Lentimonas sp. CC4: one gene and its partner. The protein of the gene in region 2 interacts with the protein of the main gene of each other region in a pairwise test. Links are inferred from orthologs where the notes say so. Each region holds a gene or a part of one and is shown on either strand. Other genes may lie near its edges.

Region 1 (6,261 bases), 3.1 Mb from region 2 along the record:
CCCGCTCATCGTGCAGGCCTACGCTGACATGAAGGACAACTCCGACTCCGGCCAATTCCTCGCCATTCAAAAGGCTGGTGCCGTCGCGCTCGCGAATCCACAGATCACCGAAGAAATCTCCGCGAAATACTCGCGCCGTATGGACCTCCTCGTGGACGCGCTCAACGGCGCAGGCTTCAAAGCGAAAAAGCCAAAGGGTAGCTTCTTCCTCTACGTCGCCGCACCAAAGTCCGCGACAATCGATGGCAAGACCACCGAGTTTGAATCCGGCGAAGCATGCAGCCAATGGCTCATCACCGAAGAGCTCATCAGCACAGTGCCTTGGGATGATGCCGGCAACTTCGTCCGCTTCTCCGTGACCTTCGCCGCAAAAGGCGAAGAAGCCGAAAAAACAATTGCAGCCGAAATCGGTCAGCGCCTCGCGAAATACACCTTCGCATTCTAAGGGGTCCAAACAGTCCCACGCTTTAACCTTAAAAGAGTAGTTAGAAGGAAGAAGGAAGGAGTTAGAAGCTGAGCATCAGTGTTTTATGGCGTCTTAGACGCTCGCCAAATGGCTTCGCCCTTCGGTTGAGTGTCGCTGCGCTCGGTGGGCGACTATAGGAGAATCTACAAAGGCTTCATAATTAAAGACTAACTTCTAACTACTGAATCTAGGTTTAAACAAAAGCACAGTCCTCGGACTGTGCTTTTTTGTTCTGCGGCGAAAATCCAAAATAGGAGGTGCTTCAGCGATCTGCCAAATAAAGCAGATCTCGCCGGCGACACATGAGGAGATAACCTCAAGCGATTAATCGCAACCCACGTATCGTTTATTCAATCACAGTCATGCTCCACGAATTTGCCTCGATCTAGGGTGGTAATTATTTGACTTTCAAACCCTTCCGAGTGTGATACAGCCTTTACTTTCACGCTCGAAAGTAAACGCATCTTAATTTTTCTTTAAAAACGTGTTCGGCCTTCTCTCAAACGACATCGGAATCGACCTAGGAACTGCAAACACTCTCGTGTTTGCAAAAGACAAGGGTATCGTCCTTCGCGAACCCAGTGTGGTAGCGATCTACACGTCCACGAAGAAGGTCTGCGCCGTAGGTGCCGATGCGAAGAAGATGCTCGGCCGCACACCGGGCAACATCACCGCCATCCGCCCGATGAAGGACGGCGTGATCGCCGACTTTGAAATCACCGAAGCCATGCTCCGGTATTTCATCAAGAAGGTAAACAAGACCAAAACTTTTGTTGCGCCACGCATCGTCGTAGCAGTGCCCTCGGGCATTACCGAAGTCGAGCGCCGCGCAGTTAAAGACTCCGCAATCCGCGCTGGAGCGCGCGATGTCGTCCTGCTCGCAGAGCCTATGGCAGCCGCGATCGGTGTCGGACTTCCAATTGACGAGCCAGCTGCAAACATGATCGTCGATATCGGCGGTGGCACCACCGAAGTGGCAATTATCTCCCTCGCAGGCGTAGTTTACACCAAGAGTATCCGCGTCGGTGGCGACGAAATTGACAACGCGATCGTCAACTACATGAAGCGCGCTTATAACCTGATGATTGGAGAGCGCACAGCGGAAGAGATCAAGATCCGTGTCGGTTCGGCCTTTCCACTCGAAGAAGAAATTTCCATGGAAGTGCGCGGTCGCGACTCTGTTGCTGGCCTGCCAAAGACCATTACCATCTCATCTCCTGAGATTCGCGATGCACTCGCCGATACCATGGCATCCATCGTTGATATGGTGCGCAATGCTTTGGAGCGCTGCCCACCAGAACTTTCAGCAGACCTCATCGACCGTGGCTTCGTCCTCGCTGGTGGTGGCGCGCAGATCCGTGGCCTCGATCAATTGCTAAGCGATGCGACTGGCCTACCAGTGGTCATCGCAGATGACCCTCTGAGTGCGGTCGCAAACGGCACCGGCATGGTGTTGGAAGAACTGGCCTTTCTATTGAAAGACCTCACGGGGAACCCCAAAAGCTAAGCATTGCACGTGGCGAAATTCCGCCTCGATAAGTTCAAGCCGATAGTCGCCTTAGGCCTCTTTCTCGTTGCTTGGTGGATACTGCCAGCGGTGGCTAAGTCATTTATGCGCATCAGCTTTACTGAAGTGCAAGCACCCGCATGGATCGTTTCCTCCTATTTAGATGATCTTGAAGAGTTCTGGGCGCGCCGCAGCCACTCGAAAATCGAGCTCATCGAAGCTGGCCAACAGTTAGCTCGCCAGAAGGCATTTTACCAATTGCTCGATCAGCGTAACAAGATACTCGAAACCGAGGTCATGCGCTTAGAATCAATCCTCGACATGCCTGCTCGCCGCGAATTTCGCTACGAAGTGGCACGCGTCATCCGCCGCGATCTCAACGCATGGTGGCAGCAGATCGTCATTCGCAAGGGAGAGGACTACGGCATCACCGAAGGTGCAGCAGTCATCTTCGCAGGCGGTGTCGTCGGTCGCGTCGTCAAAGTCGATGCATTCACCAGCCGTGTCGAGCTGGTCACCAGTCCGAACTTTCGCATGGCCGCCAGCTTCGAGGGCGACGACCGCCCAGTCGTCTATCAAGGCGTGCCGCAAAGCGGCTTCGGCAAGGCCAGCGGCGAGGTGCGCGATGCACCGCAAGACCTAGTGGCCAACACCCAAACCCCACTACGACTCGTCTCTACACGTTTAGGGGGCACCTTTCCTCCCGGGCTCTTGATCGGCGAGGTCATTTGGCTGGAGCCCGGCAGCACCGGCATCTTCCAAGCAGGCACGGTGCAACTCGACGATCGGCTACTGAGCCTCAGCGAAGTTTCGGTCCTCATCCCACTCAACCCTCTCGATTACGACAGCGATGCTCCTTGATCCACGCGTAATCATCCTCTTTGCAGCCAACGCCCTGCTGCTCTTTCTGTGTCTCTTGGTCAATTCTAGCCTAGCACCGCTCTCGCTGTATCTAGTGCTCCTCGGCCCAATGCTCGTGCTACCCGCACTTTACCTGAATCATCGCTCGTTCTTTATCTGCACCTTGATCACCGGCCTCTGGGTCGATGCCGCGCTTCCCTCTAAATTCGGGCTATTTACTTGCGGCTTCATGGCCATCGGCACCTGCATCACGATGGCCCGTATCCGCTTCCGCGCAGAGCACAACTACCACCCCATCCTAATCGCACACGTCGCGAATGTCGCTTGCATCCTGCTACTCACCATCAGCGAAGGGCTCGCGTATATTAGCTCTCCCGCCTTCTGGGGACAAGTGCTCGTCACCACCCTGCTCTCTCACCTAGCGCTGCTGATCATCGCACCGTGGTTCTTCAACCTCGAGCGCCTGCTTTTCACGCTCTGCCACGCTGAAACAGAGCCCGACGACTTCCCAATGCTATGAGTCAATACGATGTGCATAAGGGGGAAAATCCACGCATCCTACTGTTCCTCTGGATCGTCCTAGCGGCCTCCGCGGTCCTGATCGGCGGGCTCGGATGGAGCCAGCTGATCGACATTCGCGAATATAAGGAAATCGAAAAACGCCAGACCGAGCGACGCATCCTCACGCCCGGGCCACGCGGCGACATCTACGACCGCGACGGCAATCTACTCGTCGGTAACCGTCCGCACTACTCTGCCGTCGCTTACCTCGACGACCTACGCTCCGACTTTCGCAAGGAATACTCAAAGATCTACAACGCCGAGCGTGCCCGTATTAAAGAAGAATACGAGAATACACCCGAAGACGAACGCCCACACGACCCGCCCACCCCGAACTACAACAAGTGCGCATGGACTGCCCGCCTCAACGTCGTCAACCGCTACATCGACATCATCAATCGCATCACCGGCAGAGACGACTCGATTACCGAAAGTAAGCTAATCCGCCACTTCAACGAGAAGCTCCTGCTCCCACTACCGCTCGTCGAAGACCTAAGCCCCGATCAATACGCCCGCCTCGTCGAACAGATCCCCGTCAATTCCCCCATTCAAATCCACACTGGCACCGCACGCTACTACCCCTACAAATCCGCCGCAGCCCACCTACTCGGCTACGTGCAAAACACCCTGCCCGACGCCAGTGAAATCCCCGACGACGGCATCAAGACATTCACCTTCAAAACCAAGCTTGGCAAAACCGGCCTCGAACGCTCCTTCAACGACCTGCTCTCCGGCAAGACCGGCATGGAAATGTGGCGCGTCGACCCTCTCGGCTTTCAAGATACACGCCTAGAAATGATCCCTCCTGAACAAGGCGAGAATCTCATCACCAGTATCGACATGGACCTGCAACTCGCCGCTGAGACCGGCCTGGGCGATCGCACCGGCGCGGCCATCGCACTCGACATACAATCAGGCGAAGTGCTCACCCTCGTCAGCCATCCCACCTACGACCTCAACGACCTGAGCCCATTCATTCCACGCACCACCTTCGAGGAAATCAACGAACGCGGCGCATGGCTCAACCGCGCCCTACAGCTCTCTTACCCGCCCGGCTCCACCTTCAAGCTCATCACCTCCATCGCCGGCATGCGTAACGGCACCATCGATGGCAACACCAAGCACAACTGCCAAGGCGTGCACCGCGTCGGCAATCGCGTCTTCCGCTGCAACTCGCGCTGGGGGCACGGGCAAACCGACCTGCCCGCCGCCATTGAAAAAAGCTGTAACGTCTTTTACTATGCTGAAGGCCTACGCATGGGAATCGATGTCCTCAGCGCCGAAGCCAAGCGCTTCGGACTCGATCAAAAAACTGGTGTCGAAGTGCCCTTCGAAACCAGTCGCGTCGTCGTGCCCTCTAAAGAATGGAAACGAGAAAAAGTCGGTTCGGGCTGGGTGCCTGGCGACACCGCGAACACCGCCATCGGCCAAGGATTCCTCCTGCAGACTCCATTACAAATGGCCACCGTGATCGCCTCCATCGCACGCGGCGAGACGCGCACCAAACCCACCCTTAAAGCACTCACCCGCGAGGAGGCCATGCAGGTCAACCACGGCGGCGAATCCATCGGGCTCACGCCCGAACAAACACACCTCCTCTGGGAAGGCATGGAGCGCGTCGTCGGCCCCAACGGCACCGGCCGCCTCGTGCAAATCGACCACTTCCGCATCGGCGGCAAGACCGGCACCGCCGACTTCCGTGCCCACGGCAAAGAAGTGAACCTCGCCTGGTTCTTCGGGTTTGCCCCTATGGACAATCCGCAGATTGCGGTGGCCGTCATGGTCGAAGGCACCGACGAGAGCCACGGCTACCACGGCGGCTCCACCGCCGGCCCCGTCGCCAAAGACATTTTTCTAAAATTCATCGAGAAATACCCCGAACGCGCAGGCTTCCCAACGGCGTCAGAACAAAGTGACACAGACATTTTGTCTGTGTCATCAGAGTGAGCCGCCTCCACTCAAAGATCCAGCGGACTGACCATCTCCTTCTTTGTTCGGCTCTGCACGGTGTGCGTGTAAATCATCGTCGTCTTGATGTCGGCATGCACGAGCAGTTGCAGCATACCTTGTTCGAAATGAAGGAAGACTCCCAACAGAATGGAGCCACTTAGAAAACCAAGATTGGCACTTTAATGCCCGAGGCGTAGATCACTTCAAAAAAAGAATTAAAATTCAATTCGCAGACAGTTCCATCAGAATTGAAACGATTCGCGGTTGAGATCCAATATACAATAAACCTAATCAAGAAATCGAACAGGTCGTCAGCGAATCATCTCTATCCTTAAAAGAGTAGTTAGAAGACAGTAGTCAGAAGCTGAATATCAGTGTTTTATGAAGAATCTCCGATTCGCCAAATGGCTTCGCCCTTCGGTTGCACCCAAGGGCATAATAAGTGTCGCTGCGCTCGGCAGGCGGCGTCAAATACTCTCGGAAGCGCCTTATTACCAAGGACTAACTTCTGACTTCTAACTCCTGAATCTAGGTTGATCAAAAGAAGAGAGAGAGAATCTATTCACTGGTTGCAGTATTCCGAACCATGATGTGCCACTATTTCAAGCGCAGAAGAATTACATATAACGACACCAGAAATAGGATAGAGATTCGGAATGAATATCCCCTCGGCGGAGCGATATGTCCCGAAATCTGCGTTTCCAGTCATGTCATCCTTTAGATGGCAGGCACCTAGCCTGTAGACTCAGCAGACTCGCCACTGGCTTGCAAGCGACGCTCACGAGCAAACAAATCCTCTTCCCTTTGTTCTAGCTCGGCAAGTTTCTCCATATGCTCGTTCAGACGGGAAATCAAAGACTCCTCCATCTCCGCTAAAGCCTGCTCGCGTTCAGCTAGTAGCCCCTCGCCGTGATTC
Region 2 (6,128 bases):
GTCGGATGCTCAAGTGAAGTCTGCCTCGGTCGAGCGCGTCTTTCCGAGTGATTTACGTATTCGAGTGCAAGAGCGTCTACCAGCGTTGCGTTTGGCGATTGCTGGGCCAGATGGTAAGCCACGTCTTCGGCTCGTGGCACGTGATGGTGCGGTGTATGACGGCTTGGGCTATCCGACGGCGACGCTCGGGAATTTGCCCTATGTGCAACCGTATCAACATGTAGATGGCAGCTTTTCACCGATGCGTGGAATTGAGTCGGTGGCAGACTTGCTGGATTTGGCACGACGCACGCAGCCGAAATTCTTTCGAACGTGGCAGGTCGTATCGCTGGAGCACTATTCGGGGGATGTGGACTTGCCAGGACAGGTGATCGAAGTGCGTTCGACGTTGGTGCCGCGAATTATCTTCAGTGCATCCGCAGATTACGGCCGTCAGTTGGATCGTTTGGCCTATATTTTGGAATATGTCAGCAGTCAGGGAAATCAATCGCTCGAACGGATCGATCTTTCTTTACGTGGTTCTGCTGCGGTGCAATTTAGCAGTGGTCGCATCGGCGCATTTTAGAAAGGAGATCGAATATAGAATCTAGTAGTTAGAATATTACCCCAAAAGAAGGTGGCGTCTTAGTGATGTTGTCATTGAACTTTCGAAGTTCATGCGAGCTCCAGTGTCACTTTTTTCTTCTTACTTCTAACTCCAAACTTCTTTATTCTTTTTTACTATGAGTCTAACCAGAGTGGTCGCTGCTGTTGAAATTGGAACGTCTAAGGTGACGGTTCTTCTTGGCGAAATCGAAGGAGACTCAGGGCTCAATATTATCGGGCATAGCTCGTGCTTTTCGAAAGGGGTGAAGAAGGGCGTGATCGTGGATTTGAAAGCGGCGAGCGATTGTGTGCATGCCGCGATTATGACGGCGGAGCAAAATGCGAAGACGCGCGTCGATGAAGTATATTTAGCGCAGACTGGAAGTCATTTACGCGGTAATTTTAATGTGGGCACGACGAATGTCGGCTCCTCGGATTCGATTATTCGTCCTTCGGATATCGAGCAGGCGAAGGAAGATGCGAAGCGTCGTAAGTTGACCGAGGTCAGAACTTATATTCATCATATTCAGAATCCATTTTCGATTGATGGTCAACAAGTGGAGAACCCGCTTTCGAAAGAAGGTTCGCGCCTGCAAGTCGGTTATTGGTCGGTGCATGGCGATAGCCAGATCGTGAGCGATAGCCTTCGTGTGATTCGTGGGATTGATCTCGATGTGAGTGATATGATCATATCGAGCATCGCTTCGGGGGCAGTGCTACTGGAAGAGTCGGAGAAGGATAATGGTGCCTTGGTGATTGATATTGGTGGAGGCACTACGGATTTTGTGCTCTATCGTAAAGGTTACATCGTCCTAACAGGCGTGGTGCCTGTCGGCGGTGATCATATTACCAATGATCTGAGCATCGGCTTACGTGTCGGCCGTAAAAGTGCCGAAGAGTCGAAACTACGAAACGGTCGCGCCTATTATAAGAGTGAAGACCGCGACGAGAAGGTGTGGCTCTATGGTGATATGACGATCGGAGATCGTGAATATCCTCTGGCGGCGATTACTAAGATTATTGAGGCGCGCGTATCTGAGATTTTTGATATCATTAAGGATCAGTTGATTGATGCGGAATTACTCGTGCCTGAGGATATTGCCTCGGGAATCGTATTGACGGGCGGAACTTCGCGTCTCGAAGGTATTGACGAGGTCGCGCAGCGAAGTCTCAGATTGCCGGCGCGTCAGTCTGAGGGGCCGCAAGATGTTTCACCAGAGCTCCGTGTGCCAGAATATAGCACGGCGCTTGGACTCTTACATTATGCATTGACTGGTCAGGAAGATGCGCAGCAAAACTCGAAGCCGACGGGGCTCTTTCGTCGACTTGGTAGCATTTTAAATTTTTAATTAATTGAGACCTCATTGAGCCACGAACTAGACAGTTTAAGTAGTCACGCTACGCCGCGCGCGGATCCGAAGATTAAGATCATCGGTGTCGGGGGGGCGGGCACCAATGCCGTCGGTGCGTTGAACCTTGAGGGGTTTGACAGTGTGCAACTAGCGGCTATCAACACCGATGCGCAGGCGCTTGCGAGTTCTTCAATTACAGAGAAGTTAATGATCGGGCGCAGCGTGACGCGTGGGCTCGGAGCGGGGGGTGAGGTCGATATTGGCCGAGCTGCCGCAGAATCGGATCGCGATGCGATTGCCGCTCTAATCGGTGATCTGGATTTGATCATCATGGTGGTTGGATTTGGCGGCGGCACTGGTAGTGCTGCGGCACCGATTGTCGCTGAAGTCGCCGCGAAGACGGATGCGCTCGTGTTAGCGTTTGTGACTTTGCCTTTTAGTTTTGAAGGGCAACGCCGTAAGAGCATCGCAGATGAAGGTTTGGGCGAGTTGCGCAAGTTAGTGCACGGGGTCATTCCGTTGCCCAATGATGTGCTGCTGCAAGAAGGAGAGGAGGACACGAGTGTGCTCAATGCATTTGCGATTACCGATCGTTGGATCGGCCGCGGGGTGAACTCGCTCTGCGCGATGTTGTTGAAGACTGGTATCGTTAATTTGGATCTCGGTTCGCTGCGTTCCGTATTTCAGGGGCAGGGTGGTAAGACGGTTTTTGGCACGGGGGTCGCTACTGGCGGTGACTATGTGAAGGACGCCCTGGATGATCTATTCATCTGCCCGTTGCTGCACTTGGGAGATCGGCCGACGCAGCTGGATCGAATTTTGGTGAATGTCATTGGTGGTGCCGATCTACCGATTTCACGGGTCAACGATATTGTATCGCAGGTGTCGAAGCGTTTTGGATCGCGTGAAGATATCGTCTTTGGCGCGGTGTTGGATCAGTCGCGCTGCGAGAGTTTGGAGATCTGCGTGCTCGGCAAGGCCGAGATGGAGCGTCGCCAAGTGCCTGTGCAACAGGTTAAACCAGTTGAAGTCGTTACATCGCCTTCAGAGGTGATGGAAGGATTGGGGCTCCAGTCGGAGATCTCTCAGGATGACCTGCCATTGCAGCCAGTGCATGAGACTAAGCTCGGGCGTAAGAAGAAGCTGGTGAACGATGATCAGGATGAGTTTACCTTTAACGAAGTCGATGCGCAGCGTGGTTATTTCGAAAAGACCGACCGCAACGATTATAAGGATGAAGATCTCGACGTGCCGACGTATCTGCGCCGCGGGATTAAGATTAAGCTGAAGGTGTAAGTTCGTTGAGGAATCGATGGGACGCAAATTTTCAATTACATGAAGCGTCTCACGCTTCTATTTCTTCCTGTTTACTTGGTATTGTCGGGGTGCACGACTTTCGACCCAACTCCACGGGTGTTGCTTGACTCTTCGATTGTTCAGAAGACTCAAGTTTTCGAGGAGTTTGTGAGTGGATATGTGAAGAGGATACAAGTGGGTGACTATCATTCATCTTCAGGTGATGAGATCGCAATACTCGGTCAGTGTGATGTGTGGTTGCTGGCTGCGTCAAATTACGAACTGTTGCAGCACTTCGCTACGGGTGGTGGATTGTCGCCGCAATTAATTGATGTGCAGGGTGATGGTGAACTGTCTGTGATGCGAGGCGGCGGCGGTTTTGGAGGTGTGGGGCTGTTGACCCTTGAGGGGGAATCGCACTGGGGGTTTCGACCGAATTCAAACTTGGCGCCTCAAAAGATGATTGCTGCTGATTTGAATGCGGATGGAGCACTCGAGTTTTACGTGTTAGATTGGGATGCCCTGTATCAGCTGGATTCTAAAGGAAATGTAACTTGGAAGGTCGTTGGGCACGAGTATCGAGACATCGGTCTGGTGCTAGAGGATCAGCTGATGTGCTTGAAAGAAGGTGGAGTTCTTGAACGCTACGATTTTAATGGCGAAGTGCTGAGTCGATTGGAATTGCCAGTTGAACCCTACCATTTTGATACGGTTCAATGGCCGGATGACTTCAGTTTTTTGGTCGGGTATTTTGGCCGATGCGTTTTGATCATCGATTCGAATGGAGAAGTTGTGTTCGAGGGCCCATTGGATGGATTTCCTTTGTATCATCCCCCGCAAGCTCTCTCGGTTCGATTTATCGAGGGTGAGCCTCCATATCTGGTAGTGTTAGCGCACTCGCGTTCATCTGTTGGCAGGACACTTCTGGCGATTTTTACGCCATCAGGTGAAATGTTGTATCAGGAAATACTGGGAGGGACGCGTGGCATGTGTGTAAATGTTAATGCTGCCACTGGTGGTGAGGTGTTGCTTGTTGGTGATGGAACCACGGGCGTGTTGGAGTATCAACTGAACTCCAGGTCGACACGTAATTAAAGATCAGTGGATTGTGATTTTGGCAATCTTGCCGTCCGGTCACTGCGGTGCCTGCTTGATCTCGAGGACGTCGGCGTTCCCTGGAATCTTGCCTTCGGGACTTGATGCCGCGTCATTTCGTGGCAAGTTGCACGGATGCGTTGTCTAATATATAGCATTTTATTGCCACTCTTTGCGGTGGGTTCACTTGCGGCGGAGTCGTTTTCGGTGCAGGGTCGTGTCTTGGAGGTCTTGCCGGAGGCGAAGGCTTTACGGGTTGAGCTCACGGAGTCTGCGAGTTCCGACCTGTCTGCTGGGCAGACTGTGGACTTTCGTGTGGGGCCGGGTGATCTAGAGATCGGCTATGCGGAGCGTTTGATTCGAGCGGAGGCGGTGGATTATAGCGGCGTTTGGCATTTGGAGCGCATCTTTCCTGTAGATGGCATCGGCGCGAAGGCAATGGTCGATGTCAATAAGCAGTTGCATGACGCGACCGCGACGATGAGTCGGCGTAAATATGTGAGGCAGGGTGATTACATTCCCAATTTCGCGATGATCGATCAGCATGGAGACTTTCTGCAAATCCGTGAGATGCGCGGTAAGGCCTTTGTGCTAAACTTTATTTTCACGCGTTGCCGTGCTGCGACGATGTGCCCGGCATCGACCACACGCATGTCGGAGCTGCAGGAGATTGCGCGTGAGGATGGCATGGAGAATTTACATTTTGTGACGATTACCTTTGATCCGGAATATGATTCGCCTGGTATCCTTCGTCAATATGCGCAGAGCTATCAATTAGAGAATGACAACTTTCATCTACTCACTGCGACACAAGAGCTTGTGGATGATTTACTCCGTCAATTTGGGATTTTGACGATGGAGGAAGACGGCACGATCAATCACACCATGGCGACTTTGCTGGTTGACGCGAATGGTCGTGTGGCGTTTCGCAAGGAAGGTTCGAAGTGGACGACTGAAGAATTCATTGAAGCGGCCAAGCAATTGTAGACTTTTATCTGCACAACCGTATTGCACCCATTGATATGACCGCCGTGGCTCAGAATCACCCCGTAAACTCCAAGCGTATTTCGCTGGTGAGTATCTCGGTGCTTACCGTGCTGTTTGTCGCGGCATATTTTGCATTACGCGCATTGCCAGATGCGCAATGCGGATTCTTGCACTATGAGGAGATCGTCAATGCCGATGGTTCGGTAGAGTTTTGCGCGACCAATCATGCCGGATTTTTGGATCTGACACGTCTCAAATATCCCGTCGAAATGGGGGTGTTTTTGGCTGATGAACCGAAGCCTGGTGTCGCGCAGGAAGTGACGCTAGAGTTGCTGACATCGGGTGGCACGCCGATTGCGCCGCATCAACTGGCCATGACGCATACGAAGAAGATGCATGTCATGGTGGTGGATCCTTCGTTGCGTGATTATCATCACGTGCATCCGCAGGCAGATGGATTGAATGGGCAATATACCTTTGAGTTTACTCCAGAGCTCGCAGGCACGTATCAGGTATTCACCGAGATCGTGCCGTTGCGCACACGCCGTCAGATTATCGGCACAGGTGTGATTGAGGTGGCTGGCATTGCTTCGGCAATGGAGTTTGATCGCAATACACAGAGTGTGGTGGATGGCATACGTTTTGATATCGGAGAGGTGCCTGAGCGGCTACGCACGGGCACGGACTATCGCTTCGACCTGACTGTGACTACGGAGGGTGGCGATGCCGTCGATCTGCAGGATATTATGGGTGCAAAGGGGCATATGGTGGCCTTCGATGCAGCGCGCAAGGGCTTTGCTCATATGCATCCGA

The links.
Region 1: the proteins of ftsA (region 2) and GZZ87_RS03830 interact in binary tests that used the Escherichia coli proteins (3 or more experiments, as listed by UniProt). The link is inferred for Lentimonas sp. CC4 from one-to-one orthologs.

The regions. Positions count from the first base shown.
Region 1 is NZ_CACVBO010000001.1:866,064-872,324, forward strand. What follows is about bases 1-2,961. They hold GZZ87_RS03830 (rod shape-determining protein), read left to right. Parts: upstream 1-950; coding sequence 951-1,973; downstream 1,974-2,961. Other genes in these bases: GZZ87_RS03825 (LL-diaminopimelate aminotransferase), read left to right, coding at 1-445; mreC (rod shape-determining protein MreC), read left to right, coding at 1,983-2,834; GZZ87_RS03840 (hypothetical protein), read left to right, coding at 2,824-2,961. Outside these bases: more of GZZ87_RS03840, read left to right, coding at 2,962-3,354; GZZ87_RS03845 (penicillin-binding transpeptidase domain-containing protein), read left to right, coding at 3,351-5,342; GZZ87_RS03855 (hypothetical protein), read right to left, coding at 6,078-6,261. UniProt on the Escherichia coli protein: Forms membrane-associated dynamic filaments that are essential for cell shape determination. Acts by regulating cell wall synthesis and cell elongation, and thus cell shape.
Region 2 is NZ_CACVBO010000001.1:3,964,053-3,970,180, reverse strand. Bases 1-2,828 are described here. They hold ftsA (cell division protein FtsA), read left to right. Parts: upstream 1-722; coding sequence 723-1,934; downstream 1,935-2,828. Other genes in these bases: GZZ87_RS16950 (cell division protein FtsZ), read left to right, coding at 1,950-2,828; GZZ87_RS16960 (FtsQ-type POTRA domain-containing protein), read left to right, coding at 1-565. Outside these bases: more of GZZ87_RS16950, read left to right, coding at 2,829-3,233; GZZ87_RS16945 (hypothetical protein), read left to right, coding at 3,273-4,328; GZZ87_RS16940 (SCO family protein), read left to right, coding at 4,464-5,315; GZZ87_RS16935 (hypothetical protein), read left to right, coding at 5,360-6,128. UniProt on the Escherichia coli protein: Essential cell division protein that assists in the assembly of the Z ring. May serve as the principal membrane anchor for the Z ring.